4 regions of the Enterobacter sp. PL_is514 genome follow, and region 4 is predicted to be linked to each of the others. Evidence: predicted binding sites of a transcription regulator. Region 4 holds the regulator's gene; each other region holds the start of a gene.
What was found. The regulator PurR, encoded in region 4, represses purine synthesis genes. The targets are predictions, from matches to a motif close to CANGCAAACGTTTGCNTG.
Positions count from the first base shown of each region.

Region 1: the regulator PurR is predicted to act here: its motif matches at 3,126-3,143, upstream of carA (glutamine-hydrolyzing carbamoyl-phosphate synthase small subunit).
Region 2: the regulator PurR is predicted to act here: its motif matches at 3,680-3,697, upstream of cvpA (colicin V production protein).
Region 3: the regulator PurR is predicted to act here: its motif matches at 5,339-5,356, upstream of purM (phosphoribosylformylglycinamidine cyclo-ligase).

Region 1 covers NZ_JBVPGN010000033.1:180,561-188,492, reverse strand. Annotated here, with positions in the region: gene lspA (signal peptidase II) at 1-385, shown strand, start outside; gene fkpB (FKBP-type peptidyl-prolyl cis-trans isomerase) at 479-928, shown strand; gene ispH (4-hydroxy-3-methylbut-2-enyl diphosphate reductase) at 930-1,880, shown strand; gene dapB (4-hydroxy-tetrahydrodipicolinate reductase) at 2,086-2,907, shown strand; gene carA (glutamine-hydrolyzing carbamoyl-phosphate synthase small subunit) at 3,362-4,510, shown strand; gene carB (carbamoyl-phosphate synthase large subunit) at 4,529-7,753, shown strand; gene AC0TNG_RS13865 (YgdI/YgdR family lipoprotein) at 7,893-7,932, shown strand, end outside.
Region 2 covers NZ_JBVPGN010000030.1:74,295-82,226, forward strand. Annotated here, with positions in the region: gene argT (lysine/arginine/ornithine ABC transporter substrate-binding protein ArgT) at 1-634, opposite strand, end outside; gene AC0TNG_RS09620 (UbiX family flavin prenyltransferase) at 926-1,495, opposite strand; gene purF (amidophosphoribosyltransferase) at 1,585-3,102, opposite strand; gene cvpA (colicin V production protein) at 3,136-3,624, opposite strand; gene dedD (cell division protein DedD) at 3,854-4,552, opposite strand; gene folC (bifunctional tetrahydrofolate synthase/dihydrofolate synthase) at 4,542-5,810, opposite strand; gene accD (acetyl-CoA carboxylase, carboxyltransferase subunit beta) at 5,881-6,786, opposite strand; gene AC0TNG_RS09650 (DedA family protein) at 6,941-7,600, opposite strand; gene truA (tRNA pseudouridine(38-40) synthase TruA) at 7,629-7,932, opposite strand, start outside.
Region 3 covers NZ_JBVPGN010000030.1:238,779-246,710, reverse strand. Annotated here, with positions in the region: gene ppx (exopolyphosphatase) at 1-1,331, opposite strand, end outside; gene ppk1 (polyphosphate kinase 1) at 1,335-3,395, opposite strand; gene purN (phosphoribosylglycinamide formyltransferase) at 3,603-4,244, opposite strand; gene purM (phosphoribosylformylglycinamidine cyclo-ligase) at 4,241-5,278, opposite strand; gene AC0TNG_RS10410 (6-phospho-beta-glucosidase) at 5,545-6,975, shown strand; gene upp (uracil phosphoribosyltransferase) at 7,191-7,817, shown strand; gene uraA (uracil permease) at 7,904-7,932, shown strand, end outside.
Region 4 covers NZ_JBVPGN010000034.1:142,886-150,817, forward strand. Annotated here, with positions in the region: gene mdtK (MdtK family multidrug efflux MATE transporter) at 1-446, opposite strand, end outside; gene AC0TNG_RS16315 (riboflavin synthase subunit alpha) at 672-1,313, shown strand; gene cfa (cyclopropane fatty acyl phospholipid synthase) at 1,344-2,492, opposite strand; gene punC (purine nucleoside transporter PunC) at 2,791-3,990, opposite strand; gene punR (DNA-binding transcriptional activator PunR) at 4,105-5,016, shown strand; gene purR (HTH-type transcriptional repressor PurR) at 5,034-6,059, opposite strand; gene cydH (cytochrome bd-I oxidase subunit CydH) at 6,357-6,446, shown strand; gene AC0TNG_RS16345 (MFS transporter) at 6,610-7,776, shown strand; gene sodB (superoxide dismutase [Fe]) at 7,815-7,932, opposite strand, start outside.

The DNA.
Region 1 (7,932 bases), on a different contig from region 4:
GGTCCCGCTGTTCCCGTCACTTAACCTGCACTACGCACGTAACTACGGCGCAGCGTTCAGTTTCCTTGCCGACAGCGGTGGCTGGCAGCGCTGGTTCTTTGCGGGTATCGCTCTCGGTATCTGCGTGATCCTGGCTGTGCTGATGTACCGCTCGAAGGCGACGCAAAAGCTGAATAACATCGCCTACGCGCTGATCATTGGCGGCGCGCTGGGCAACCTGTTTGACCGCCTGTGGCACGGCTTTGTGGTCGATATGATCGACTTCTACGTCGGCGACTGGCACTTCGCGACCTTTAACCTCGCCGATAGCGCTATTTGCATCGGTGCGGCGTTAATCGTGCTGGAAGGCTTCTTGCCTAAACCGGCCGCGAAAGAGCAGGCGTAAAAACCATCCGGGTGGCGCTGCGCTTACCCGGCCTACGGTTAATGTAGGCCCGGCAAGCGCAGCGCCACCGGGCAAAACAAGCGAGCAATTTGCATGTCTAAATCCGTACAGAGCAACAGCGCGGTTCTCGTTCACTTCACGCTGAAGCTGGATGACGGCTCCACGGCCGAATCCACCCGCAATAACGGCAAACCGGCCCTGTTTCGTCTTGGCGATACTTCCCTGTCTGAAGGTCTTGAGCAGCAGCTTCTCGGTCTGAAAGAGGGTGAGAAAAAAGCCTTTTCGCTGGAGCCGGATGCCGCGTTTGGCGTGCCAAGTCCCGATCTGATCCAGTATTTCTCGCGTCGTGAGTTCATGGACGCGGGCGAACCGGAAATCGGGGCGATTATGCTCTTTACCGCTATGGACGGCAGCGAAATGCCTGGCGTGATCCGCGAAATCAACGGCGACTCGATTACCGTTGATTTCAACCATCCGCTTGCCGGGCGTACCGTTCATTTTGATGTTGAAGTGCTGGAAATCGATCCTGCACTGGAGGCCTGAAATGCAGATCCTGTTGGCTAACCCGCGCGGCTTTTGCGCCGGTGTAGACCGCGCTATCAGCATTGTTGAAAACGCGCTGGAGATTTACGGCGCGCCGATTTATGTACGTCACGAAGTGGTGCATAACCGCTACGTGGTTGACAGCCTGCGCGAGCGCGGCGCCATATTTATCGAGCAGATCAGCGAAGTGCCGGACGGTGCGATCCTGATCTTCTCCGCGCACGGCGTCTCCCAGGCGGTACGTAACGAAGCGAAAAGCCGCGATCTGACCGTATTCGATGCCACCTGTCCACTGGTGACCAAGGTGCATATGGAAGTGGCGCGCGCCAGCCGTCGTGGTGAAGAGTCGATTCTGATTGGCCATGCCGGTCATCCGGAAGTTGAAGGCACCATGGGCCAGTACAGCAACCCGGAAGGGGGGATGTATCTGGTCGAGTCGCCGGAAGATGTCCTGACGCTGAACGTGAAAAATGAAGCCCGTCTGTCGTTTATGACCCAGACGACGCTCTCCGTAGACGATACCTCAGACGTGATTGACGCCCTGCGTCAGCGCTTCCCGAAAATCGTCGGTCCGCGTAAAGATGATATCTGCTATGCGACCACTAACCGTCAGGAAGCGGTGCGCGCACTGGCTGAACAGGCGGATGTGGTGCTGGTGGTCGGCTCCAAAAACTCGTCTAACTCCAATCGCCTGGCCGAACTGGCGCAGCGCATGGGGAAGGCAGCGTTCCTGATTGATGATGCGTCGGATATTCAGGAAGCGTGGGTTAAGCATGCGGCCTGTGTCGGCGTGACGGCCGGGGCGTCTGCGCCAGATATTCTGGTTCAGAACGTCATTTCCCGTCTGCAGGAGCTGGGCGGTGGCGAAGCGGTGCCGCTGGAAGGACGTGAAGAGAATATCGTTTTCGAAGTCCCGAAAGAACTGCGCATCGACGCCCGCGAAGTCGAATAGTCCCTTTTCTGATGAAAGGCCAGCACCTCCTGTGCTGGCCTTTTTTTTAACCGTTACTTTATCGTGACGACAAAATCATGTCTTTTACTGATATTTAAGTCGGTTTCACGTTAAATTCTAATTATCGGTGTTTTCAGTTGGCAGTGCTTCTCAAGGCTGGTTAATCTGAAAACGGTTTACATCATTTTAACGTAAGAGAATAACTATGCATGATGCACAGATCCGTGTCGCCATTGCGGGCGCGGGTGGACGTATGGGCCGTCAGCTTATTCAGGCGGCACTTCAGATGGATGGCGTCGCGCTTGGCGCGGCCCTGGAGCGTGAAGGTTCTTCACTTCTGGGGACCGATGCCGGTGAGCTGGCGGGCGCAGGCCACACGGGCGTTACCGTGCAAAGCAGCCTGGAGGCGGTAAAAGAGGACTTCGATGTCTTCATCGATTTTACCCGCCCGGAAGGGACGCTCACGCATCTGGCGTTTTGCCGTCAGCACGCCAAGGGGATGGTGATCGGCACCACCGGTTTTGACAACGCGGGTAAGCAGGCTATCCAGGATGCATCAAAAGAGATTGCGATTGTCTTCGCCGCAAACTTCAGCGTGGGCGTTAACGTCATGCTGAAGCTGCTGGAGAAGGCCGCGAAGGTGATGGGCAACTATACCGATATTGAGATTGTCGAAGCTCACCACCGCTATAAGGTTGATGCGCCATCAGGCACGGCGCTGGCAATGGGCGAAGCGATTGCTCATGCACTTGATAAAGATTTAAAAGACTGCGCGGTCTATGCCCGTGAAGGCCACACCGGGGAGCGCGTGCCGGGCACCATTGGTTTCGCAACCGTCCGGGCGGGTGACATCGTCGGCGAACATACCGCGATGTTCGCCGATATTGGCGAGCGCGTCGAGATTACGCATAAAGCGTCCAGCCGAATGACGTTTGCCAATGGTGCCGTTCGGTCCGCCTTGTGGCTGAAAGAGAAGAAAAATGGTCTTTTTGATATGAGAGATGTGCTTGATCTCAACAATCTGTAAGCATTATTACCCATCGTGATGTGGTTATTGCAGTCGTAATTCTTTGATTGCATAGGGCAATAATTTATTGCCCTTTTATTTTATCTGTTTCGTGCTAATTTTGTTCATTTAGCCTTGAAAGTATAGCTATTCCACTTAATTCTCGTTACTGAAATGTAAATTTTGACCATTTGGTCCACTTTTTGATGCTGCGTCGACTCATTTTTCATTAAACCCGGCGCGCAAGCGTTTTCCGCAGTGATTTACCTGATCTTTTTGTCGCTTAAGCTTCACTCACCTCGTCAGATACGCAAAAGACTAAACAAAATATCGGTTTTAAGTTGACTTTTACCCACCAAATCTCCAGAATGCCGCCGTTTGCCAAAAATCCGCTGGCAACACATTTGCATTGATCCATGACATGGTTATGAATTAATATGCAAATAAAGTGAGTGAATATTCTCTGGAGGGTGTTTTGATTAAGTCAGCGCTATTGGTTCTGGAAGACGGAACCCAGTTTATCGGTCGGGCCATAGGGGCAACGGGTTCGGCGGTTGGGGAAGTCGTTTTCAATACTTCAATGACCGGTTATCAAGAAATCCTCACTGATCCTTCCTATTCTCGCCAAATCGTTACTCTTACTTATCCTCATATCGGCAATGTCGGCTCCAATGCGGCTGACGAAGAATCCTCTCAGGTACATGCGCAAGGCCTTGTCATTCGTGACCTGCCGCTGATTGCCAGCAACTTCCGCAATACCGAAGACCTCTCTTCTTACCTGAAGCGCCATAACATCGTGGCGATTGCCGATATCGATACCCGTAAGTTAACGCGTCTGCTGCGCGAGAAGGGTGCACAGAACGGCTGCATCATCGCGGGTGATAACCTCGATGCGACGCTGGCGCTGGAAAAAGCGAAAGCCTTCCCGGGCCTGAACGGCATGGACCTGGCGAAAGAAGTAACTACCGCAGAAGCCTACAGCTGGACTCAGGGTAGCTGGACGCTGGAAGGCGACCTGCCGGAAGCGAAAAAAGAGAGCGAGCTGCCGTTCCACGTGGTGGCCTACGATTTCGGCGCCAAGCGCAACATCCTGCGCATGCTGGTTGACCGCGGCTGCCGCCTGACGGTGGTGCCGGCACAAACGTCTGCTGAAGACGTACTGAAGATGAATCCGGACGGTATTTTCCTGTCCAACGGCCCTGGCGACCCGGCGCCGTGCGATTACGCCATCGCTGCCATCAAGTCCTTCCTGGAAACCGACATCCCGGTATTCGGCATTTGCCTCGGACATCAGCTGCTGGCGCTGGCGAGCGGTGCGAACACCGTTAAGATGAAGTTCGGCCACCACGGTGGTAACCACCCGGTGAAAGACACCGATAACAACACGGTGATGATCACCGCGCAGAACCACGGCTTTGCCGTCGATGAAGCCTCAATGCCGGCTAACCTGCGCGTGACCCACAAGTCGCTGTTCGATGGCACCCTGCAGGGCATCCACCGTACCGATAAGCCAGCGTTCAGCTTCCAGGGCCACCCGGAAGCCAGCCCGGGCCCACACGACGCCGCGCCGCTGTTCGATCACTTCATCGAACTTATCGAGCAATACCGTAAGACCGCTAAATAATCAGGAGCCGAGAAGACAATGCCAAAACGTACAGACATAAAAAGCATCCTGATCCTTGGCGCTGGCCCAATCGTGATCGGCCAGGCCTGTGAATTCGACTACTCCGGCGCGCAGGCGTGTAAAGCCCTGCGCGAAGAGGGTTACCGCGTTATCCTGGTGAACTCTAACCCGGCGACCATCATGACCGACCCGGAAATGGCTGATGCAACCTACATCGAGCCGATTCACTGGGAAGTGGTGCGTAAAATCATCGAGAAAGAGCGTCCGGACGCAGTGCTGCCAACCATGGGCGGCCAGACGGCGCTGAACTGTGCGCTGGAGCTGGAGCGTCAGGGCGTGCTGGCCGAGTTCGGCGTGACCATGATTGGTGCGACCGCCGACGCGATTGATAAAGCAGAAGACCGTCGCCGCTTCGACGTGGCGATGAAGAAAATCGGCCTCGACACCGCGCGCTCCGGTATCGCACACAACATGGAAGAAGCGCTGGCCGTTGCGGCTGACGTGGGCTATCCGTGCATCATCCGTCCATCGTTCACCATGGGCGGCACCGGCGGCGGCATCGCCTACAACCGCGAAGAGTTCGAAGAGATTTGCGAACGCGGTCTGGATCTCTCCCCAACCAAAGAGCTGCTGATTGATGAATCGCTGATTGGCTGGAAAGAGTACGAGATGGAAGTGGTGCGTGATAAAAACGACAACTGCATCATCGTCTGCTCTATCGAAAACTTCGATGCGATGGGTATCCACACCGGTGACTCCATCACCGTTGCGCCAGCTCAGACCCTGACCGACAAAGAGTATCAAATCATGCGTAACGCCTCGATGGCGGTACTGCGTGAAATCGGCGTGGAAACCGGCGGTTCTAACGTGCAGTTCTCCGTTAACCCGAAAACCGGTCGCCTGATTGTTATCGAAATGAACCCGCGCGTGTCCCGTTCCTCCGCACTGGCCTCTAAAGCGACCGGCTTCCCGATTGCGAAAGTGGCGGCGAAGCTGGCGGTGGGCTACACCCTCGACGAGTTGATGAACGACATCACCGGTGGCCGCACGCCTGCGTCCTTCGAGCCGTCCATCGACTACGTTGTCACCAAAATTCCACGCTTCAACTTCGAGAAATTTGCAGGCGCGAACGACCGTCTGACCACCCAGATGAAATCTGTCGGTGAAGTGATGGCGATTGGCCGCACGCAGCAGGAATCCCTGCAGAAAGCGCTGCGCGGTCTCGAAGTGGGCGCGACCGGCTTCGACCCGAAAGTGAGCCTGGACGACCCGGAAGCGCTGACGAAAATCCGCCGCGAGCTGAAGGACGCGGGCGCAGAGCGTATCTGGTACATCGCCGATGCCTTCCGTGCGGGCCTGTCCGTCGACGGCGTGTTCAACCTGACCAACATCGACCGCTGGTTCCTGGTGCAGATTGAAGAGCTGGTGCGTCTGGAAGAGCAGGTGGCTGAGCTGGGCATCACCGGCCTGGACGCTGACTTCCTGCGCGTGCTGAAGCGTAAAGGCTTCGCCGATGCGCGTCTGGCTAAGCTGGCGGGCGTGCGTGAAGCGGAAATCCGCAAGCTGCGCGACCAGTATGACCTGCACCCGGTCTACAAGCGCGTGGACACCTGCGCGGCAGAATTCTCGACCGACACCGCCTACATGTACTCCACCTATGAAGACGAGTGCGAAGCGAACCCGTCCGTCGACCGCGACAAGATTATGGTGCTGGGCGGCGGTCCAAACCGTATCGGCCAGGGTATTGAGTTCGACTACTGCTGCGTGCACGCCTCCCTGGCGCTGCGTGAAGACGGTTACGAGACCATCATGGTCAACTGTAACCCGGAAACCGTATCGACCGACTACGACACCTCTGACCGCCTCTACTTCGAGCCGGTAACCCTGGAAGACGTGCTGGAAATCGTGCGCATCGAGAAGCCAAAAGGCGTTATCGTGCAGTACGGCGGCCAGACCCCGCTGAAGCTGGCGCGCGCGCTGGAAGCTGCAGGCGTGCCGGTTATTGGTACCAGCCCGGATGCGATTGACCGTGCGGAAGACCGTGAGCGTTTCCAGCAGGCGGTTGACCGTCTGAAGCTGAAACAGCCGGCGAACGCCACCGTCACCGCCATTGAGATGGCCGTTGAGAAGGCGAAAGAGATTGGCTACCCGCTGGTGGTGCGTCCTTCGTACGTACTGGGCGGCCGCGCGATGGAAATCGTGTATGACGAAGCCGACCTGCGCCGCTACTTCCAGACCGCGGTAAGCGTGTCCAACGATGCGCCAGTGCTGCTCGACCGCTTCCTCGACGACGCGGTTGAAGTGGACGTGGACGCCATCTGCGACGGCGAAATGGTGCTGATTGGCGGCATCATGGAGCACATCGAGCAGGCAGGCGTACACTCCGGTGACTCAGCCTGTTCTCTGCCCGCGTACACCCTGAGCCAGGAAATCCAGGACGTGATGCGCCAGCAGGTGCAGAAGCTGGCCTTCGAGCTGCAGGTTCGCGGTCTGATGAACGTCCAGTTCGCGGTGAAAGACAACGAAGTCTACCTGATTGAAGTGAACCCGCGTGCGGCACGTACCGTCCCGTTCGTCTCCAAAGCCACCGGTGTTCCGCTGGCGAAAGTGGCGGCGCGCGTGATGGCGGGCCAGACGCTGGCGCAGCAGGGCGTGACCAAAGAGATCATCCCACCGTACTACTCGGTGAAAGAAGTGGTGCTGCCGTTCAACAAATTCCCGGGCGTTGACCCGCTGTTAGGGCCTGAAATGCGCTCTACCGGGGAAGTGATGGGCGTAGGCCGCACCTTCGCAGAAGCGTTCGCTAAGGCACAGCTGGGCAGTAGCTCCACCATGAGAAAATCCGGCCGTGCGCTGCTCTCCGTTCGTGAAGGCGACAAAGAGCGCGTGGTTGACCTGGCCGCCAAGCTGCTGAAGCAGGGCTTCGAGCTGGATGCAACCCACGGTACGGCGATTGTGCTGGGCGAAGCCGGCATCAACCCGCGTCTGGTGAACAAGGTGCATGAAGGCCGTCCGCACATTCAGGATCGTATCAAGAATGGCGAATACACCTACATCATCAACACCACCGCAGGCCGCCAGGCGATCGAAGACTCCAAGCTGATTCGCCGCAGCGCGCTGCAGTACAAAGTGCACTACGACACCACCCTGAACGGCGGTTTCGCAACGGCCATGGCGCTGAACGCGGATGCTACCGAGAAGGTGATTTCAGTGCAGGAAATGCACGCGCAGATTAGCAAGTAAGTAAAAATGCCCGGTGCCGTTCGGCTGCCGGGCATTCTCCCCATCTTCAGAACCTTCTGGTTTTTCATCCGCTTTCAGTCAGTTAGCCTAAAATCATTAGGTCGATAACGAAATTCAACTGAGAGCAGGGGAAAACACCATGCAAAATAAATTACTGATCGCTTCCGTTCTGGCTGCCA
Region 2 (7,932 bases), on a different contig from region 4:
ATTTTTTGTCTTTCACCGACGGGCCCGCAAACGCGTAGTCTTTCCCCGCAGGCTGTTTCAGGAAGCCTTCACTCGCGGCGACTTCATCCTGGAATGCCGCATCCAGACGGCCTGCCGCCAGGTCAGAGTAGATCAGATCCTGGTTCTGGTAAGCCACCACGTCGACACCCTTCTCACGCCAGGTGGCATTGGCATAACCTTCCTGGGTCGATCCCTGAAGCACGCCAACATGCTTGCCTTTCAGCGAGTCGATGGTGGGCTTAATCGGGGAGCCTTTTGGCGCAATCAGGCGAGAATCCGCGGCGTAGAGCTTGTCAGAGAAGGCAATCTCCTGCTGGCGTTTTTCGGTGATGGAGAGAGAAGAGATAATGGCGTCGATTTTCTTGGCTTTCAGCGACGGGATTAACGCGTCAAAGTCGCTGCCCACCCATGTGCATTTCACCGCAATGCGTTTGCACATTTCATTTCCCAGATCGATATCAAACCCAACGAAATCGCCTTTCGCATCCTTGGAAGAGAATGGCGCGTAGGTTGCGTCTGTACCGATACGAACCGTCTGTGGAAGCGCTGCGTAGCTACCTGCTGCCGCACTTAACCCCACGAGCAAAGACAGAGCCAGAACCGTCTTCTTCATACATTTACCCTCAAGTACCGTGATTTTATTATGTATTGTGTTGTGTGTTGTGTTGCAGGCTTCATCTTGCAGGTCTTATGCCACATTGCCGTCTGGTCAAAACTTCGACGTTAAATATGTTAATAAAACGTTGCGATACTGCCTTAATGGTGAAAGATAGCAGGTCTGCCGAACGAACCGGAGAGAGAAAAAGGGAAAAAACGAATTAAATGTCGAGGATATGATCGCCGTTGCATAATTGCCCTGAAACAGGGCAACTTGTCTTTTCATGCACCTGGTTTGTGCACAGATTCAGGCACCCTGCCAGCGGGTGAAGAGATCTTCAGGCAGGTCGATGTCAAACTGATCCAGCACGCGGTTAACGGTCTGATTAATCACGTCATCCAGCGAGGTCGGGCGATGATAAAATGCCGGTACCGGCGGCATGATGATGGCTCCCAGCTCCGCGGCCTGGGTCATCAAACGCAGGTGGCCAAGGTGCAGCGGCGTTTCCCGCACGCAGAGCACCAGAGGACGACGCTCCTTCAGCACCACATCCGCCGCGCGCGTGACCAGGGTGTCGGTATAGCTGTTCACAATGCCGGAGAGCGTTTTAATTGAACAGGGCAGGATAACCATGCCAGCCGTTTTAAACGAGCCTGAGGAGATGCTGGCGGCGATATCACGGGCATCGTGAACCACGTCCGCCATTGCCTGAACATCGCGCAGGGAGAGATCGGTTTCCAGAGAGAGGGTCTGACGCGCCGCCTGGCTCATCACCAGATGGGTCTCGACTTCCGCCACGTTACGCAGAACCTGTAACAGACGTACGCCGTAAATCGCGCCGCTGGCGCCGCTGAGCCCAACAATGAGTCGTTTCATGATTTTCGCCCTTACTGATTTCAGGGCAGACTGTGCAGGATTTTGCGGGGAGTTGCAAGTGAGGGCATTCGCCCTCACCTGCCGGAGCATCAACCTTCGTTGTGCATCTCTAAACTTTCGAGATCGTTCTGCATCTGGACGGCTTTCGCATCGTCGTTACGCAGCGAATCAAGATAGTCGAGGTACTGCTGGTCAACGTCTTTGGTCACGTAAATACCGTTGAACACGGAGCATTCAAACTGCTGAATTTCCGGGTTCTCGGCACGCACCGCGTCGATGAGATCGTTCAGATCCTGGAAAATCAGGCCGTCGGCACCGATGATTTGGCGAATTTCATCTACTTCACGGCCGTGAGCGATCAGCTCGTTGGCGGTTGGCATATCGATGCCGTACACGTTCGGGAAGCGAATCTCCGGCGCAGCAGAGGCCAGGTAGACTTTCTTCGCACCCGCTTCGCGCGCCATCTCGATAATCTGCTCAGAGGTGGTGCCGCGAACGATGGAGTCATCCACCAGCAGAACGTTCTTGTCGCGGAATTCCGCGCGGTTGGCGTTCAGCTTGCGGCGCACGGACTTACGACGCAGGTGCTGCCCCGGCATGATAAAGGTGCGGCCAACGTAGCGGTTCTTCACGAAGCCCTGACGGTATGGCTTGTCCAGAATGCGGGCGATCTCCAGCGCGATATCGCAGGAGGTTTCCGGGATAGGAATCACCACGTCGATGTCGAGATCGTCCCACTCGCGAGCAATCTTCTCGCCCAGCTTGGTGCCCATGTTGACGCGCGCGCTGTAGACGGAAATCTTGTCGATGAAGGAATCCGGACGGGCAAAGTAAACGTATTCAAACAGGCACGGGTTGCTGACCGGGTTGTCGGCACACTGGCGGGTAAACAGCTGGCCCTTCTCGGTGATGTAGACCGCTTCGCCCGGCGCAACGTCGCGCAGGAATTCGAAGCCCAGGGTATCCAGCGCCACGCTCTCAGAGGCAACCATATATTCAGTACGGCCATCGCCGAGGTCGCGCTTACCGAGCACCAGCGGACGAATGCCGTTAGGATCGCGGAAGGCGACCATACCGTGACCGATGATCATCGCAACGCAGGCGTACGCGCCGCGGATCTGACGGTTTGTCGCGGCAATCGCGGCAAAAATGTTGTCTGCTTCCAGCGGATAGTGACGGAAGTTATCCAGCTCGCTGGCGAACACATTGAGCAGGATTTCAGAATCAGAGGTGGTGTTAATGTGGCGACGTTTCTCTTCGAACAGCTTTTTACGCAGCTCATGCGCGTTGGTCAGGTTGCCGTTATGAGCAAGGGTAATGCCATACGGTGAGTTGACGTAGAAAGGCTGTGCCTCAGAGGCGCTGGAACTGCCAGCAGTAGGATAACGAACGTGACCGATCCCCATATTACCTTGCAGACGCTGCATATGGCGGGCTTCAAACACATCGTTTACCAGGCCATTCGCCTTACGTAAACGGAAGCAGTTGTTTGCATCAATGGTGATGATACCCGCAGCATCCTGCCCACGGTGCTGAAGCACCGTTAACGCGTCATAAATCGACTGGTTTACCGGCATGAAACCGGCGATACCGACAATACCGCACATTCGTCTTTTCCTCGTTAAGCCACATCTCAGGGTTTATGCCCTGGGCAAAAAACTTGACGAGCTTTGCAGATAGTCAAAGAACCATCTGATGATGAAGCTGAACTCTGGAATGAGCTGCGATTTTTGCCAGTCTTCGCTTTTGGAGAACCCGGTGAAGGTATCCAGGAAGAACAGGATCGCGGCCACAATCAGCACGCCTCGTAATGCCCCGAAACAGATCCCGAGCACCCTGTCCGTTCCTGACAGACCGGTTTTCTCGACCAGCTGACCTATCACGTAATTCACGATAGCGCCGACAATCAGCGTTGCGATAAACAGCACCGCGATAGCGATTCCATTTCGGACCAGTTCATCTTCAAAGCCCGTGAACCAGACAGACAGGTAAGTGTAGTAATGACTGGCAACAAAGAAAGCACAACCCCATGTCACCAGCGATAACGCTTCACGAACAAAGCCACGGATCAGGCTAACCAGACAGGAAAAACCAATCACCGCAATGATGGCGTAATCAATCCAGACCATATGTGTCCCACGATTTAACGCCCTGTCATCCAGTTCGGGGCGAATTCTAACAGAAAAAGAAAACGTTTGCGTAGGGATTTCCTTCCCGCGCGTAAATAAAAAAGGCGCTGAAAAAATGTTCAACGCCACGGTCCATTTGACGTCTCTGTGGACGTCTGCTCCCCCCTCACCCCAACCCTCTCCCTCAAGGGAGAGGGAGCAAACCATTCCGGGAATGGGTAAGATCTTATCAGTTCGCGCTGTAGCCCATCACCACACCGCTCAGGCCGGAGATCTGCTTCAGCTCACCGAGCGAACCTTTAAGCTTATCTTTGGACGCTTCTGGCCCCACGAGGATACGGGTAATTTTACCCTGCACCGGCGTGGAAGGTGAAGTGTAAACACGATATCCCGCACTGCGCAGTTTGCTCACGACCTCGTTGACCTTATCGGCGTTTTTCAGCGCACCAAGCTGCACCACGTAGGCTTTACCCGTTGGGGCAGCGGCATCCTGCTGCGCCGGTTTTGCTGGCGGAGGTGTCTCTGACGCCGCGGCTAGCTGTTCTGCGGCTTTATCCCGCTGCGGTTTCGGCTGCGGCTTCTCAACTGGCTTCGGTTTTTCAACCGGTTTAGGCTGCTCGACCGGCACCGGATCGATATCGCTGTTGCTCGCTGCCGCCAGGCGAGACGGATCGAGCGATGGTGCGGCGGCATCGCCTGCACGCACCTCTTCCGCCGCCCCTTCCGGCGGCTGAGCAGGCAGCGCCTGCGTCGCCGCGGGCAGCATATCCGGCTCATCGCGGTCACCCGGTTTTGGCACCAGCGGAATAGCGGCAAACTCATCCTGATAATGCTTTTTCTGCCCGTCGAGCAGACCCGGGAGAATAATCACCCCGAGCGCGACCAGCACAATGGTTCCTGTTAAACGGTTCTGAAACTTACTCGCCACCGGTTCTCCCCGCGTCCATCACTTCCATGACATGTGCCACCGTGTGGAATGACCCACACACCAGCACGGTATCTTCTGGTTTAGCATCCGCCATCGCGGCATGCCAGGCCTGAGCCACGCTACTGTAGATTGCGCCTTTGCCGAGATGTTCCATCAGTTGCTCAGCCGTCGCGCCGCGCGGCCCCTCCAGAGGAGCACAATACCAGCTATCGACCACACTCTCCATGCAGGCCAGCGTCCCGCCGATATCTTTATCATGAAGCATACCGATAACCGCCAGCACGCGCCCGGTTTTTGGTAACGAATTGAGACGTCCCGCGAGATACGCCGCCGCATGGGGGTTATGCGCTACGTCCAGAATCAGGCGCGGTGACTCGCTAACTATCTGGAAACGCCCGGGCAACAGCGCATTCTTAATGCCGTCGCGGATCGCCTGCTCGCTGACCGTGAGGCCACTGGCGCGCAGTGCCGCCAGCGCGGTTGCTGCGTTCGGCTGCGGTACCTGCGGCAGCGGCAGGTTGTCGAGCGCGCCCTGCGCGTCGCTAAAGCGCCAGCCGTTATCCTGGACCTCGTACTGCCAGTCAACGTCGCGGCGCAGCAGACGCGCGCCCTTCTCGTTCGCCACGTCAGCAATGGTATGCGGCATATCCGGCTCGCCGACAACGGCGGGTTTGTTTGCGCGGAAAATACCGGCCTTCTCGCGGCCAATGCTTTCACGATCCGGTCCCAGCCAGTCGATATGGTCCAGCGCGATGCTGGTGACTACCGCCACGTCCGCATCCACCATATTGGTCGCATCAAGACGTCCGCCGAGGCCAACCTCAAGAATCACCACATCCAACTGCGCCTGTTTGAACAGCCACAGCGCCGACAGGGTGCCGTATTCAAAATAGGTTAATGAGATCTCACCGCGTGCGGCTTCAATTTCCGCGAACGACGCCGTATGCGCCGATTCCGGCAGTTCGCGGTTCTGCACACGAACGCGCTCGGTATAGCGGACCAGGTGTGGCGAGCTGTACACGCCAACTTTGTAACCCGCGGCCATCAGGACAGATTCCAGCGTGCGGCAGGTCGTGCCTTTACCGTTGGTCCCCGCGACGGTGAACACGAAAGGTGCCGGTTTGAGCACATCAAGACGCGCGGCGACCTGGCTTACGCGCTCAAGCCCCATATCGATGGTTTTACTGTGCAGGTTTTCCAGATAAGAAAGCCACGCGGCCAGGGGCGACGTGGCTTGGGGAATGCTTTTATTTTCCATAATGCCCGGTTGTCATTAACAGATTAGAAAGCAAAAGGGCAGCGCCAACCGGCCCTGCCCTTTTCAGTTATCAGGCCTCGGGTTCCTGATCCGGTACCACCACGCCTTCGCGCGGCTCATCCGGGTTCGGCGCTGGCAGATTCATCAGCTTCGCCAGGATGCTCGCCAGCTTCAGGCGCATTTCCGGACGGCGGACGATCATGTCGATGGCGCCTTTCTCGATGAGGAACTCACTGCGCTGGAAGCCCGGCGGCAGTTTCTCGCGAACGGTCTGCTCGATAACGCGAGGACCGGCAAAGCCGATCAGGGCCTTAGGCTCAGCGATGTTCAGGTCGCCCAGCATCGCGAAGCTCGCGGAGACGCCGCCCATGGTTGGGTCGGTCAGCACGGAGATGTACGGCAGACCGCGCTCCTGCATTTTCGCCAGCGCAGCAGAGGTTTTCGCCATCTGCATCAGCGACATCAGCGCTTCCTGCATACGCGCACCGCCGGAGGCAGAGAAGCAGATCAGCGGACAGTTGTCTTCCAGCGCCTGCTCAACGGCACGCACGAAGCGCGCACCAACCACAGAGCCCATTGAGCCGCCCATAAAGGAGAACTCAAACGCAGCGGCAACAACCGGCATCTCATGCAGGGTGCCTTTCATGACGATCAGCGCGTCTTTCTCGCCAGTCTCTTTCTGTGCAGAGGCCAGACGATCTTTGTATTTTTTGGAATCGCGGAACTTCAGCACGTCTTTTGGCTCAAGTTCGCTACCCAGCTCTACCAGAGAGCCTTCGTCCAGCAGGCTATGCAGGCGGTTGCGCGCCGACATACGCATATGGTGGTCACACTTCGGACACACCTCAAGGTTGCGCTCCAGCTCTGCGCGATACAGAACCTGACCGCAGCTATCACACTTCGTCCATACCCCTTCAGGAATGCTCGCTTTACGCGTTGGGGTAATGTTGCTTTTAATTCGTTCAATCCAGCTCATTGATAACCTTTCTGCCTGAACCTGGTCGTTTGCCAGTTTTGCTATAAGAGGCGAATAATGCCATTTTTGCCTCCAACAGACCATGAATGTTGCACATTAAAACATAACAGCCCGAAACTTTGGATAAAAAAGTGGTCGAACCGCCAGCGTGCATTTACTTCGCTTGTTTTGCCGCCGCACGTTTATGACGAATAATTTCGATAACGCCCGGCAGTACGGAAAGCACAATAATCGCTACAATCAGTAACTTAAGATTTTCCTGAACCACCGGGAGATCGCCAAACAGGTAGCCTGCATAGGTAAACAACAGCACCCACAACAGCGCCCCCACGACGTTATACATGGCAAAATGACGATAGGACATATGCCCCATTCCCGCCACAAACGGTGCAAATGTGCGCACAATAGGCACAAAGCGCGCAAGGATAATGGTTTTTCCGCCATGGCGTTCATAAAACGCATGGGTTTTGTCTAAATAGCTGCGACGGAAAATTTTCGAATCCGGATTGCTGAACAGCCGCTCACCGAATACGCGTCCAATCGTGTAGTTGACCGCATCACCGACGATGGCGGCAATCACCATCAGCACCACCATAAGATGCACGTTCAAATCGTTAGTGGGTAACGCCGATAGCGCGCCGGCAACGAACAGCAGGGAATCCCCTGGCAGGAATGGGGTAACGACCAGACCGGTTTCACAAAACAGAATGAGGAACAGAATGGCGTAAACCCAGACGCCATACTGCGCGACCAGCTCCGCCAGGTGAACATCAATATGCAGGATGAAATCAATCAAAAAACGAATTACGTCCATATTGTCTAAGCCCTAATTGCACCTTTGTTTAGTCCGCTAAAAAAAGCGGGCCCATTGGCGGTTTCGGCAGGTCAAACCGATCCGGATAGTCTACCGAGACCAGATACAACCCTTCCGCTTTCGCCGTAGCTGCCGCAAGCGTTCTGTCCTTCGCTGCCAGCAGGTCTGCAATCCAGCTCTCCGGCTGGTGTCCGGCGCCCACTTCCATCAGGCTGCCCACAATATTCCGAACCATATGATGTACAAAGGCATTGGCTTTGATATCCACCACCACATACGCGCCAAAACGGCTGACGTTTATGTGCATGACGTTTCGCCACGGCGTGCGGGAC
Region 3 (7,932 bases), on a different contig from region 4:
AGCACGCCCAGGCGTAGCAGCTGAATAAGCGGCAGGAACTGCTTCTTCTTGAACAGCGTGAAGCGCGGCAGATCGTCGAGCTTGATGGCTTTGCGGTGATAACGCACCAGGGTCGCCATCATGGTTTGCTGTTCCTGGTTGAAGCCAGGCAGATCGCTGTTTTGCAGAATGTAGGCCGAATGGCGATGCATCCCGCTGTGGTTGATGTTCAGCCCCACCTCGTGCAGCATCGCGGCCCATTTTAACAGCGCGGCAAGCTGCGGGTGTGCGAGCTTCGGATTCTGTTCTTCCCACTGTTCGTACATCTGCACCGTGGTGTCCAGCACGCGCTTCGCCTGCTCGCGGTCGATGTTGTACTGGTTGGCCAGGCTTTGCGCGGTACGGCTGCGAATATCCTGATGGCGGAAGCGGCCTTCCATTTCGTACAGCACGCCTTCGCGCAGCGCGCCGTCGGAGAGACGCAGTTCCTTAATCGCCAGCGCATCAAACACGCCGCACAGGATCGCAAGCCCCGGTACGAAGACTGATTTACGCTCATCGGACAGGCCCGGCAGGCTCAGGGCGTCGAAGCTTTTATGCTTCAGCACCTCTTCGGTGAGCAGAGCCAGGCGTTCAGGGGTAATAATCCCGTCTTTTTCACCCATCGCCAGCAGCACTTCATGCGCGGCTTTAATCGAGCCGGACGCGCCCAGCGCCACGTTCCAGCCCTGAATACGGTACTGCCAGGCCAGGTTTTCCAGCTTCTGGACGGCCGCCATACGCGCACGCTGGAAGTTCTCGCGGGTGATGGTGCCGCCCGGGAAATACATCTGCGCGAAGCTGACGCAGCCCATACGGCGGCTTTCCACCAGGCGAGGCTCAAAGTCTTCGCCGATCACAAGCTCCGTTGAGCCGCCGCCGATATCGATAACCAGCTTGCGCCCTTTTTCCGGCTGGGTGTGCTCAACGCCCATGAAAATCAGACGCGCTTCCTCGTTGCCGGAGATGATCTCAATCGGGTAGGGGATCACTTTTTCAGCTCGCTTGAGGAACTCCGGCGCGTTTAGCGCCTGGCGCAGGGTGTGGGTGCCCACGATGCACACGCTGGAGGGCGAGAAGCCCTGCAGGCGTTCAGCAAACAGCGACAGGCAGTTTAACCCACGCTCCATTGCCTCTTCGCTGAGCATGCTGCGTTCATCAAGGCCATCCGCCAGGTGTACCCGCTGCTTCAGACGACCGATGATCTGCAGCGCGCCATCAACCTCACGGGCGATGACCATGTGGAAACTGTTAGAGCCAAGATCGACCGCGGCGAATTCCTGCGGGCGTGGGGTCTTATCATTTATCGGCATAGGTTAATCGGGTTGCTCGAGTGATTTGATATAGTCGTAAATCGCCAGTTGCGACCGCACTTTGCGGCGGTTGCCGCGCGGTACATAGCGATTACTGAGTTCTTTGTCGATATAGCGTGCTTTCACGGTATCGCTGAACAGAATCTCGATGATGTCGAGGATCTGCTGCTTCAGGCGCGGATCCAGCAGCGGTGCCGCGACTTCAATTCGGTAGTCAATATTGCGCGTCATCCAGTCTGCCGATGAGAGATAGACCTGTTTATCACCCGCATTATCGAAAATATAGACGCGATCGTGTTCCAGGTAGCGGTCAACAATGCTGATCACGCGAATATTGTCGCTGATGCCTTCCAGTTCCGGGATCAGCGAGCACATGCCGCGGATCAGCAGATTAACCGGCACGCCGGAGCTGGACGCCGCGTACAGCCTGTCCACCAGCCCTTTATCAACCAGGTTGTTAAGCTTCAGCGTGATGCCGGACGACAGCCCTTTCTGGGCATTGGCGATCTCTTTATCGATCATATCGTACAGCAGACGGCGCGAGTTCTGCGGCGAGACCAGCAGATAGTCAAAGTTCACCGGACGGTACGGATTCTCAATAAAGTTAAAGACCCGGCGCACTTCGTTAGTGATGCGGGCATCGGCGGTCAGCAGCGAATAGTCGGTATAGATTCGCGCCGTTTTCTCGTTAAAGTTCCCGGTACCGATGTGGGCGTAGCGCACTACCTCGTCGCCCTCTTTACGGGAGATGAGGAACAGCTTGGCGTGAATTTTTAGCCCCGGCGCGGAGAAGATGACGTGCACACCGGCTTCCGTCAGACGACGCGCCCAGTGAATGTTCGCCTCTTCGTCGAAGCGCGCCTGCAGCTCAACCACCACGGTGACTTTTTTGGCGTTGTGCGCCGCATGGATCATCGCGTCGATGATGCGGGAATCTTTTGCCACGCGGTAGATGTTGATTTTGATCGCCAGCACGCTCGGGTCGAACGAGGCCTGACGCAGCAGTTCCAGCACGTGCTCAAAGGTGTGATACGGATAGTAGAGCAGGACATCGCGTTCGCGGATGGCGTCGAATCCGTTGCGGAATTTATCGAACCACAGATGGCGCAGGCGCGGCAGCGGCTTGTTCACCAGATTGGCTTTGCCGACGTTCGGGAAGCCAATAAAATCTTTAAAGTTGTGGTAACGACCACCCGGTACGATGGAGTCATAGCGCGAAATGGTCAGCTTCTCGCGCAGCATTTCCACCATGGCGTCCGGCATATCGCGCTGATAGACAAAGCGTACCGGCTCGGCCGTCAGGCGCTGTTTCAGGCTGGACGACATCAGCTCCATCAGGCTGGCTTCCATCTCGTGCACCAGGTCATATTCGGCGTCACGGGTCATCTTCATCGAGTAGGCGTTTAACGCATCGTAATCGAAGAAGCCCTTGAAGATATCGTCCAGACAGTAGCGCAGGATGTTATCGAGCAGGATCATCGGCTTGCGTCTGCGCGGGGTTTCCGGCGGCAGGTTCACAAAGCGCGGCACCTTGTCGGACGGGATCTCCAGCAGCGCGTAACGGATGGATTCACCGCGAATAATTTCCACGGCCAGATAGGTGTAGTCATCTTTCAGGAACTGCACCAGATCGGTTTCGCGGTTGATCAGAATCGGGGTAATGTGCTGGCGCAGGTACTGTTTAAAGTAGTGGCGCAGCCAGTTTTGTTGGTTAACGGAAAGCTGACGTTCGTTAATCAGGAAGATTTGATTACGCGCCATCTCCAGCAGCAGTTCGTTATACAGGCCGTCAAATTCCTGATCGGCTTTCAACACGCGGGACTGAATTTTGCCCAGCAGGTGCCGCGAGTGCGAGTTTAGGCCCTGTTCTTCGCTGATGATGATGCGCCTTTTCAGCTCGGCAAAGCGAACCTTGTAGAACTCATCCAGGTTGTTGGAATAGATGCCCAAAAAACGCATGCGCTCGATCAGCGGGTTACTTTTGTCTGCCGCTTCCTGGAGTACACGTTCGTTAAATGCTAACCAGCTTAGCTCTTTCTCGATATATAACTTTTCCTGACCCATTACAGCTCACACTCCAGTTCAATCACAGGACGTGGTAAATCCGTCTCGTCCTTATTATGGCGAGCATTTCCACGATATGTCCAACAGTGCCAGAAAAGTATGACAGTTATTTTTTTTGTTGGGGATTTTAGAAGGTTGGAGAAGGGGATATCGGGTAATGCAATGAACAGGTCGGGTAAGCGCAGCTGCGCTACCCGACATAACAAACTACTCTTCGGCAGCATGACCCTGCGGGGGTAACTTCACGCCATCCAGCCAGGCTGCGCCGTCGCGCATTTCGAGACGCCCGTCGACAAACCAGCTTACCACCAGCGGGTAAATGGCGTGCTCCTGGGTCTGCACGCGTTCGGTCACGTCTTCTTCGCTATCGCCGTCAAAGACCGGGACTTTGGCCTGCAGGATCACCGGACCGCCGTCCAGCTCGTCGGTAACGAAATGCACGGAGGTGCCGTGCTCCTCATCGCCGTTTTCCAGGACCTGACGATGGGTGTGCAGGCCGGGATATTTCGGCAGCAGGGAAGGGTGGATATTCAGCAGACGTCCGGCGAAGTGTTCTACAAAAGCCGGGCTCAGAATACGCATATAGCCCGCCAGTACGACCACGTCCGGCGCGTAGGCATCAATCTCATGCACCAGCTCGCGGTCAAAGGCTTCACGCCCGGCGAACTGGCTGGCTTCCAGCGCGTGCGCAGGGATGTTCGCTTCCCGCGCGCGCTCAAGGCCGAACGCGTCGGCCTTGTTGCTGAAAACTGCCCGAATGGTGCCATTGATTTTCTTCTGTTTGCAGGCGTCAATTATCGCCTGCAAATTGCTTCCGTTGCCGGAAATGAGCACCACGATGTTTTTCATTCAATGACCACACGCTGTTCGGAATCGGAGGCTTTAATCGTACCGATTTTCCACGCGTTTTCACCTTTTTCAGTCAGCAGCTTGACCGCTTTATCCGCTTCGCTTGCCGGCAGGGCGATAACCATGCCCACGCCGCAGTTAAAGGTGCGGTACATTTCGTGGGAGCTCACGTTGCCTGCGGTCTGCAGCCAGTTAAACACGGCTGGCCACTGCCATGAGGATTCGTCGATTACCGCCTGGGTGTTGTCCGGCAGAACGCGCGGGATGTTTTCCCAGAAGCCGCCGCCGGTCAGGTGAGCGATAGCGTGAACGTCGACGTTCTCGATAAGCTCAAGCACGTTTTTCACGTAGATGCGGGTCGGGGCCAGCAGATGGTCAGCCAGCGGTTTACCGTCAAGCTCGGTCGTCAGCGGGTCACAGCCGCTCACTTCGATGATTTTACGCACCAGGGAGTAGCCGTTGGAGTGCGGGCCGCTGGAGGCCAGCGCGATCAGCACATCGCCATCGGCCACTTTGCTGCCGTCGATAATTTCTGATTTTTCTACTACACCGACGCAGAAGCCCGCGACGTCATAATCTTCGCCGTGATACATGCCCGGCATTTCCGCGGTTTCACCGCCAACCAGCGCACAGCCAGACTGCAGGCACCCTTCGGCGATACCGTTGATCACGCTTGCCGCGGTATCTACGTCCAGTTTGCCGGTCGCGTAGTAATCGAGGAAGAACAGCGGCTCTGCGCCCTGAACCACCAGGTCATTCACGCACATCGCGACCAGATCGATACCGATCGTGTCGTGACGTTTTAAATCCATCGCCAGGCGCAGTTTAGTGCCTACACCGTCAGTTCCCGAGACCAGAACAGGTTCACGATATTTTTGCGGCAGCGCGCACAGTGCGCCGAATCCACCCAGACCACCCATCACTTCCGGGCGGCGGGTTTTTTTCACCACACCTTTGATTCGGTCAACCAGCGCATTACCTGCGTCAATATCAACACCGGCATCTTTGTAGCTGAGAGAAGTTTTGTTGGTCACGGCTTAAATCCCCACGCGATTGCATAGCTAGTAAGAAAAATCGGCGCAATTCTAACAGTCCAGGCAAACGTTTGCGAGCCTATTCTGGACGTAGGGATCTTTTTTTACGCGCAGCCTGCCAGTGCGCCCAAACTTGCGTCTGTTCACGAAAATGAAACCGGTTTCGGTATTCTCCTTGCAACCCGAAACGGCTTTGCACATCATTCAACTGAAACCGGTTTCTGTAATTGTTTTTGCAGAAAATAACGCAGAATGAGGGAAAGTGAATGTCAGGATTTAAAGCAGATTTTCTGTGGGGCGGTGCGGTTGCGGCGCACCAGCTCGAAGGCGGCTGGAAAGAGGGCGGCAAGGGGGTGAGTGTGGCCGATGTGATGACCGCAGGCGCGCACGGCGTGCCGCGTGAAATCACCAACGGCGTGCTGGACGGGAAAAACTACCCTAACCATGAAGCCATCGATTTCTACCACCGCTATAAAGAAGACATCAAACTCTTTGCCGAGATGGGGTTCAAATGCTTCCGCACCTCTATTGCCTGGACGCGGATCTTCCCGAAAGGCGACGAGCTTGAGCCGAACGAGGCAGGCCTGAAATTCTATGACGACCTGTTCGACGAGTGTCTGAAGCACGGCATCGAACCGGTTATTACCCTGTCTCACTTCGAGATGCCGTTCCATCTGGTCACGGAATACGGCGGCTGGCGCAATCGTAAGCTGATCGACTTCTTCGTTCGTTTTGCAAAAGTGGTTTTCCAGCGCTATCAGCACAAGGTGAAGTACTGGATGACCTTTAACGAGATCAACAACCAGGCCAACTTCCACGAAGACTTTGCCCCATTCACCAACTCGGGGCTGAAGTACGCGCCGGGCGAAGATCGCGAGCCGGTAATGTTCCAGGCCGCGCACTATGAGCTGGTGGCCAGCGCGCTGGCGGTGAAGGCGGGGCGCGAGATTAACCCGTCCCTGCAGATCGGCTGCATGATTGCCATGTGTCCTATCTATCCACTGACCTGCGCGCCGGACGATATGATGATGGCGATGAATGCCATGCACCGCCGCTACTGGTTCACCGACGTGCACGTGCGCGGCAAGTACCCGCAGCATCTGCTCAACTACTTCGAACGTCGCGGCTTCGCGCTGGATATTACCGAAGAAGATAAAGCGGCGCTGACGCAGGGCTGCGTGGACTACATCGGGTTTAGCTATTATATGTCCTTCGCCACCAAGGCGACGGCGGACAACCCGCAGCTGGATTACGACGAGAGCAAGAGCCTGGTCTCTAACCCGTACGTGCAAAAATCCGACTGGGGCTGGCAGATTGACCCGGTGGGGCTGCGCTACTCCCTCAACTGGTTCTGGGATCACTACCAGCTGCCGCTGTTTATCGTTGAGAACGGCTTTGGCGCAATCGACGTGCAGGAGAGCGACGGCACGGTGAACGACCAGTACCGCATTGACTACCTGGCCGCTCACATCCGCGAGATGAAAAAAGCGGTGGTGGAAGATGGTGTAGACCTGATGGGCTATACCCCGTGGGGCTGTATCGACCTGGTGTCTGCCGGTACCGGTGAAATGAAAAAACGCTACGGCTTTATCTTTGTCGATAAAGACAACGAAGGCAACGGCACGCTGAACCGCAGCAAGAAGAAGTCGTTCGACTGGTATAAGCAGGTGATTGCGAGCAACGGGGATAACCTGTAATTGTCGGGTGGCGCTAACGCTTACCCGACCTACAATACACGTAGGCCCGCGTAAGCGCAGCGCCACCGGGCAGAACCCGCACCCAAGCCGGAACTCAGCCTCCGGCTTTTTTGTCTTTGCTTGATCCCTGTCAAGCAACATGGGTATGGCCTAATCCGAAAAAAGCGGTATAATCCCGCGATTTTTTTGCGGATGCCATTCAGAGGAGAAAGAGAATGAAGATTGTGGAAGTGAAACACCCACTCGTTAAACACAAGTTGGGCCTGATGCGTGAGCATGACATCAGCACGAAGCGTTTTCGCGAACTGGCCTCTGAAGTCGGCAGCCTGCTGACCTACGAAGCGACCTCCGATCTGGAAACGGAAAAAGTCACCATCGAAGGCTGGAACGGCCCGGTGCAGGTTGAGCAGATCAAAGGTAAGAAAATTACCGTTGTGCCAATCCTGCGTGCCGGTCTCGGCATGATGGAAGGCGTGCTGGAGCACGTGCCAAGCGCGCGCATCAGCGTGGTGGGGATCTACCGTAACGAAGAAACCCTCGAGCCGGTTCCTTACTTCCAGAAGCTGGTGTCCAACATCGACGAGCGTATGGCGCTGGTGGTTGACCCGATGCTGGCAACCGGCGGTTCAATGATTGCCACCATCGACCTGCTGAAAAAAGCGGGCTGCAGCAGCATTAAAGTGCTGGTGCTGGTTGCGGCACCGGAAGGGATCGCGGCGCTGGAAAAAGCGCACCCGGACGTTGAGCTGTATACCGCCTCTATCGACCAGGGCCTGAACGAGCACGGGTACATCATCCCGGGGCTCGGCGATGCCGGCGATAAGATCTTTGGTACGAAATAATCGAATAACGATAAATAAGCCGACTTTGATAGTCGGCTTTTTTTTGAATAAAACACCAACAACGATACTACTCAGAGGAAAACACTATGACGCGCCGTGCTATCGGGGTGAGTGA
Region 4 (7,932 bases):
TTACGCGCTACCTGGAAAAAGAGGTAGCCGGGCGCACCCCAAAGCAGGGCACGCAGATAGCCCACGGCTTTATCCGCCAGGGCCGGGTCAATGTTATGCATAGCGCGGATGATATGGCCCGCGTTCCAGAGCACGACCATGATCAGCACGGAGACAAACCCTGCCAGCCAGAACCCCTGACGGACCTGATGGGCAATGCGCTCGCGACGACCCGAGCCATTGAGCTGAGCGATAACAGGCGTGAGCGCGAGCAGCAGACCGTGGCCGAACAGGATGGCCGGAAGCCAGATTGACGTACCGATAGCCACGGCCGCCATATCGGTGGCGCTGTAGCCACCTGCCATTACCGTATCCACAAATCCCATTGCGGTCTGGGCCACTTGCGCGATGATCACTGGTATAGCCAGTGCCAATAACTGGCGCGCTTCATTCATGTACTTCTGCACGTGAACACCTTTATTTTGTTGTTATTTGAGAGACTAAAAAAGCCGCCGAAACGGGCAGCGAGAAGAAAATGCAGGGGGGTGCCAGCTATTGTAGCGGGCTTTAGCTATTTATCTAGTGAAAAAATCGCCAGAAAATGCGCTCCGCTGGCAACCTGTTTTTCCAACTGTTATTGTGGTGGGATTAAACGGTGTCACCACCGTCCGGAAAAAACAGGAGTTGTAAGCATGTTTACTGGTATTGTGCAGGGCACCGCCAAAGTGGTGTCCATTGATGAAAAACCTAATTTCCGTACTCATGTTGTTGAGCTGCCGGAATATATGCTTGAGGGCATTGAAACCGGTGCGTCGATTGCGCATAACGGCTGCTGTCTGACCGTGACCGAAATTAACGGCAACCAGATTAGCTTTGATTTAATGAAAGAGACGCTGCGCATCACCAACCTGGGCGAGCTGGCGGTGGGCGATACCGTCAACGTTGAACGCGCGGCGAAGTTCAGCGATGAGATTGGCGGCCACCTGATGTCCGGCCACATCATGACCACCGCTGAAGTGGTAAAAATCGTGACCTCGGAAAATAACCGTCAAATCTGGTTTAAAATGCAGGATCCGTCATTAATGAAATACATCCTCTATAAAGGATTTATTGGCATTGACGGGATTAGCCTGACGGTGGGGGAAGTGACGCCAACGCGTTTTTGCGTGCATTTAATTCCTGAAACGCTGCAGCGCACCACGCTGGGTGCCAAAAAACTGGGGCATCGCGTGAATATCGAAATCGATCCGCAAACCCAGGCGGTGGTGGATACTGTTGAGCGCGTGCTGGCAGCAAAAGAAGCCGCAATAATAAAGACCACTGAAGAAGAATAAAAAATAACCCCGGATATCCGGGGTTATTTTTTAGCGTGCGACACGCAGTCCGTGTTCAATCCCCCGGCTGAATACCACCTGCCAGAGCTGAATATCCCGTGCGCGAAACGCCCCCGCGCAGGCATTCAGATAATAGCTAAACATCCGTTTGAATCGTTCTGAATAGTTGTCCGCAATCTCGGGCCAGGCTTTCTGGAAACGTTCATGCCACGCCATTAAGGTGGTGTCGTAGTCCGCGCCAAAGTTATGCCAGTCTTCCATCACGAAATGGGATTCACTGGCGTTGGCGATCTGGCGAACGGACGGTAAACAGCCATTCGGAAAGATGTATTTATTGATCCACGGGTCAACGTTATTGTCGGTCCGCTTAGAGCCGATGGTGTGCAGCAGGAAGAGCCCGTCCGGTTTCAGATTACGATCCACCACCTCAAAGTAGGTATCGTAGTTTTTTGGCCCCACGTGCTCGAACATGCCGACGGAAACGATCCGGTCGAACTGCTCGTTCAGGTCACGGTAGTCCTGCAGCCGGATATCCACATCAAGACCCTGACAGCGCTCTCGCGCCATTTTTTGCTGTTCCGCTGAAATCGTGACGCCCACTACGCTGACGCCATAGTGCTTCGCCATAAAATACGCCAGCCCACCCCAGCCGCAGCCGATATCCAGCACGCGCATGCCGGGCTGTAGCTGCAGCTTCTCGCTAATCAGACGCAGCTTTGCCTGCTGCGCTTCCTCAAGCGTCGACGCGTCTTTCCAGTAGGCGCAGGAGTACTGCATGAACGGGTCCAGCATGCGGCTGAACAGGTCATTGCCGAGATCGTAATGCTCTTTGCCGACGATCCACGCGCGTTTTTTACTTTGCAGATTGAACAGTCGGGCAGAGGCGACGCGCAGGGTGTCTTTCAGATTGCGCGGGAGTTGGTTTTCCAGACCGGCACGCAGCACGCTGGCAAAAAAGGTATCCAGACGTTCGCACTCCCACCAGCCGTCCATATAGCTTTCTCCCAGGCCTAACGATCCCTCCCGCAATACGCGTTTAAAAAAGTCGGGATGTTTAACCTGAGGATCGGATGGCGATGATCCATTGATAGTGATGCCTGCTCGACCTAACAGTTCACTGACGATCCGGGACCAGTTATCGTCCGGAACGCTGACTTCTTCTATACACGATGAACTCATAGCTTCTCCATCACCCTGATGTGATCAGAACCTTCAAACAGCGTAGACGCTTTTTTTGGTTTGTGAGAAATCTCACGGTAAATACCGCGAGGCTAATATCCGACGTAGAACAGAGGAAGGGAGATAACCCTTGCCGAAATGCCTTCCATGGTAAAACGGGAGCGCTCCGGCTCCCGTTAACACTTAATATTTATCGTATTTAATCGAACCAAATTTAGTATAGGCCTCAAAATTTGGTGATTCAATAGAAAATTGTTAGCAACCTAATCACTGAAATGTAACATGATTTCTGGCGCAATCAGGCATGCGAGGTTTCCACCTGAGCGCCGCTATCCTGCTCACGCTGCGCGGAGGCCTGCATGCGATAGCCCGTCACCGCCAGCGCAACGGTGACCAGCATCACGCTGGTGGTGGTTAACAGTGGCGTCGCAATCAGCGCCGAGACCACCAGACTTGCCAGGAAGCACAGACCCAGCTGCAGGGTATTTTGCAGCGCGGCGGCGCGGCCTGTCGCCTGCGGGAACGGACGCAACGCTTGGGCTACAACAATCGGGTAAATCGCCCCGTTCGCCACGGCCATCACGCAGAAGGGGATCAAAATTTCAGCCAGGCCCGCGCCCGGAATAAACCCGACGGCCCAGGTGCCGATGACGCTCAGCGCATACAGCACCAGCAGCCATGGCAGCATTTGCTGACCTTCCCATTTTTGCAGCGCCGCGCGACAGCCGTACCCGCCCACCAGGAAGGCGATAGTCTGCGGAACATAGCTCAAACCGATGGCCGCCGGGCTGTAGCCCATATCGTGCAGAATGAACGGCGAGCCGGTAAGCCACGCGAAGAAGCTGGCCGAACAGGCGGCGTAAATCAGGACATTGCCGCGATACGCTTTGGCGCTCAGCAGGGAGGTGAAGGTAATCGGCTTCGCATCCGCATGCGCCTCTTTTTTATGCGCGGGCTTAAGGGCAAACGCCGGCAGCATCAGTACCAGCGTGATGGCAAACAGCGTGGCAAAAATGGCCTGCCAGTCAAAGTGCGCGAGGATCCAGCTGCCCAGCAGCGGAGCCAGGGCAGGGGAAAGACCCACCAGCGGCATAATGGTGGCGAAAATACGGTTTGTGCGGTTAGCCGGATAGTAGTCGGTCACCAGCGCCTGCCAGGTCACCGCCGCAGCACAGACGCCCACGGCCTGAATAAAGCGCAGCACCAGCAGCCAGGTGGCATCGCGCACCCACAGCATCCCCAGGCAGCCCACGGCAAAAATGGCCAGACCCAGCAGCAGTACCGGTTTACGACCAAAGCGATCCGAGAGCGGTCCCCACAGCAGCTGCGCGAAAGCGAAACCGGCAAGGAACAGGCTCAGGCTGGCGCTGATGGCCGCCGCAGGGGTTTGCAGGTCTTCCTGCATCGCGGCAAACGCGGGCAGGTACATGTCGGTGGCCAAAAAGCCCAGCACGCTTAAGCCGCCGAGCCAGACTAAAAATCCTTTCCTGGGTTGCATTCTCTTATTCTCCTGAGGAGGCAGGTGTACGTTGGCGGAGAGTGTAGGGAGTGCAAAGCGGCTTGTGAAACGCTAATATTTGGCGGGTGCATTCAAATTTTTTGCAGGCAGAAAATGTGGTCAGATTATTCTCTTGAAGTGGTCGATGCTGTTGCACGTAACGGCAGCTTTAGCGGTGCAGCGCAGGAGCTGCACCGCGTCCCTTCGGCCATCAGCTACACGGTGCGTCAGCTGGAGGAGTGGCTGGCGGTTCCGCTGTTTGAGCGGCGCCATCGTGATGTGGAATTAACGCCCGCAGGGGCGTGGTTTTTGAAGGAAGGGCGTTCTGTTATCAAAAAAATGCAGATCACCCGCGAACAGTGTCAGCAGATCGCTAACGGCTGGCGGGGGCATCTTTCCATCGCGGTGGATAACATCGTTAAGCCGGAACGTACCCGGCAGATGATCGTCGATTTCTATCGTCATTTTTCAGATGTCGAGCTGCGGGTCTCGCAGGAGGTGTTCAACGGCGTCTGGGATGCGCTGGCGGACGGCAGGGCAGAGATGGCAATCGGGGCCACGCAGGCGATCCCGGTCGGGGGACGTTACGCCTTTCGCGATATGGGCATGCTGAGCTGGAAGTGCGTGGTGGCAAGCGATCATCCGCTGGCGGTGATGGAGGGGCCGCTCAGCGATGATACGCTGCGCAACTGGCCGTCGCTGGTGCTGGAGGATACCTCCCGTTCATTGCCGAAGCGTATCACCTGGCTTCTGGACAACCAGCGGCGGGTGGTGGCCCCTGACTGGGAATCGTCGGCGACGTGCCTCAGCGCCGGACTGTGCGTCGCGATGGTGCCCGTTCATTTCGCGCGTCCGCGCATCGATACCGGAGAGTGGGTTGAGCTGACGCTGGAGAATCCGTTCCCGGATGCGGCCTGCTGCCTGACCTGGCAGCAAAGTGATGTCTCGCCTGCGATGGCCTGGCTGCTGGATTATCTGGGAGACAGCGAAACGCTAAACCGGGAATGGTTACGGGAGCCAGCATAGCTGGCCCCGTAAAGCGATTAACGACGGTAGTCGCGGAACGGACCGTCCGCAACGGAACGGCGTTCGATAAGACGCGGGTGAACTTCAATGGACTGCGACTCTTCACGTTTGTTGACGATCCTGTCCATCAGCATATTGAAGGCCGTTTCGCCCAGCGAATCTTTCGGCTGGTGAATGGTGGTCAACGCTGGCGTGAAGAAACGCGCGTTACGCACGTTGTCATACCCGATCACGGAAATATCCTGCGGTACGCGCAGACCCAGCTCGTCGGCAGCGCAGAGCGCGCCCATAGCCATGATGTCACCCCCGCAGAAAACGGCGGTCGGACGGTGTGGCTGGGAGACGATCTGCTGCATTGCGCGGTAGCCCGACTCCGGCTCAAAGTCGCCCTGCACAATCCAGTTTTCCGGCACGTTGATCAGCGCTTCTTCCATCGCTTTCATAAAACCGGCCAGACGGCCCGCGCCGGTGTTGCGCTCCAGCGGACCGGGGATCACGCCAATCTCGCGGTGACCGCGTTCGATCAGATAACGACCGGCCATATAGCCGCCTTCAAAGGCATTATCGATAACGGAATCAGTGAAATCCGCGCGCGCTTCGCCCCAGTCCATGACCACCATGGGAATATGGCGATACTCTTCGAGCATCGACAGTACGGATTCCGGGTACTCGGAACACATTACCAGCAGGCCATCAACGCGCTTTTGCGCCATCATCGACAGGTAGGCACGCTGTTTTTCTATGCTGTTCCATGCGTTGCCCAGAATCAGGGTATAGCCTTTCTGGAAGCAGTTCTTCTCTACCGCTTCAATGATCTCGGCAAAATAGGCCGCTTCACTGCTGGTGGCCAGCAATCCAATGGATTTGGTGTGATTAACCTTGAGGCTGCGCGCAACCGCACTTGGCGAATAGTGCAGCTCTTTGATCGCTGCCCAGACGGCGTTGCGCGTCTCTTCCGCCACGAAGCGGGTTTTGTTAATTACATGTGATACGGTTGTAGTGGAAACGTTTGCGCGTTTTGCTACGTCTTTAATTGTTGCCATTAAATGTCACTCCAGACCATATCCTAAACTCCTGAAAAACTTGAAGGTAAACGTTTGCCTTCTCTCACCCTTATCACGCAATCTTGAATTGCGGCACGCCGGGAAAACGACACGGGACGTCAGGAGGGGGTCAATGGCCGGTACGCTAATAAATTTAGCGTGGAATTTTGTCCTATCTTGATGAAAAGGGGAAGAGGTAAAGTGTTTATCAGCCTAAATCCAGGAAGATTTTTGACGTAAATTATGCAAAAATGAGCAGGCTCACTTTTCGTGGGGGGATTAAAAGGAGAAAAATTGATGAGTTCCGATCTGAAGTTTTCGCTGTTCACCACCGTTATTGTGCTGGCTCTGATTGTCGCGGCCGGTCTGACGGCTGCGCTGCACTGATTTACGCGGAGGGAGAGCCTTCTCCCTCCCGATCGACCCGATTGTTACTTCTCTGGCAAAAATCTTTTGCCATTTTGTTAACTTCTCATTTTTTGTGATTGATGTCATGCTTTCCGCTTCTTTGTTCTGTGTCACCACATGACACGGCATCCGGAGTTGACGCATGAAAATCAATTTTCCCCTGCTGGCCCTGGCGATTGGCGCTTTTGGGATTGGCACCACTGAATTCTCCCCGATGGGGTTACTGCCCGTCATCGCCCGCGGCGTGGACGTCTCGATCCCTGCGGCAGGGATGTTAATCAGCGCCTATGCTATCGGCGTGATGGTGGGGGCGCCGCTGATGACGCTTCTCCTTTCGCACCGCGCGCGCCGCAATGCGCTGATTTTCCTGATGGCGATTTTCACCCTGGGTAACGTGCTTTCGGCCATTTCGCCGGACTACACCACGCTGATGCTGTCTCGTATTCTGACCAGCCTTAACCACGGCGCGTTCTTCGGGCTGGGATCGGTCGTGGCTGCCAGCGTGGTGCCAAAACATAAGCAGGCCAGCGCCGTAGCAACCATGTTTATGGGGCTAACGATTGCCAACATCGGCGGGGTGCCTGCGGCAACCTGGCTGGGGGAAGCGATCGGCTGGCGGATGTCCTTCCTGGCAACGGCCGGGCTGGGCGTGGTCGCGATGGTGGCGCTGTTCTTCTCCCTGCCGAAAGGCAGCGCGGGTGAACGTCCTGACGTGCGCAGAGAGCTGTCGGTGCTGGTGCGCCCGCAGGTCCTCTCCGCGCTGCTCACCACCGTGCTGGGGGCAGGGGCGATGTTTACCCTCTACACCTATATTTCACCGGTATTGCATGACATCACCCACGCAACGCCTCTCTTTGTGACCGCGATGCTGGTACTGATAGGCGTGGGCTTCTCGATCGGCAACTATCTCGGCGGGAAATTTGCCGACCGTTCCGTGAGCGGCACGCTGAAGGGCTTCTTAACCCTGCTGATTGCCATCATGATTGCCATTCCGTGGCTGGCGCGTAATGAGTTTGGGGCCGCGATCGCAATGGTCGTCTGGGGAGCCGCCACCTTTGCCGTGGTGCCGCCGCTGCAGATGCGCGTGATGCGCGTCGCGCATGAAGCGCCGGGCCTCTCATCGTCGGTCAACATCGGCGCCTTCAACCTGGGCAACGCGCTCGGTGCGGCGGCCGGTGGGGCCGTGATTTCAGGGGGACTGGGGTACAGCTTTGTGCCGGTGATGGGGGCGATTATTGCCGCGCTCGGCCTGCTGCTGGTGATGATGTCGGGTCGTAAACAGCCTGAAGCAGCCTGCGCTGCGGAATAAACCAAAAACGCAGAAGGGCGAACCCTTCTGCGTGTCTCTTACGCGGCGAAGTTCTTCGCGACAAAGTCCCAGTTAACCAGTGCCCAGAAGTGCTCCAGGTAGTTCGGGCGCGCGTTGCGGTAATCAATGTAGTAAGCGTGTTCCCATACGTCCACG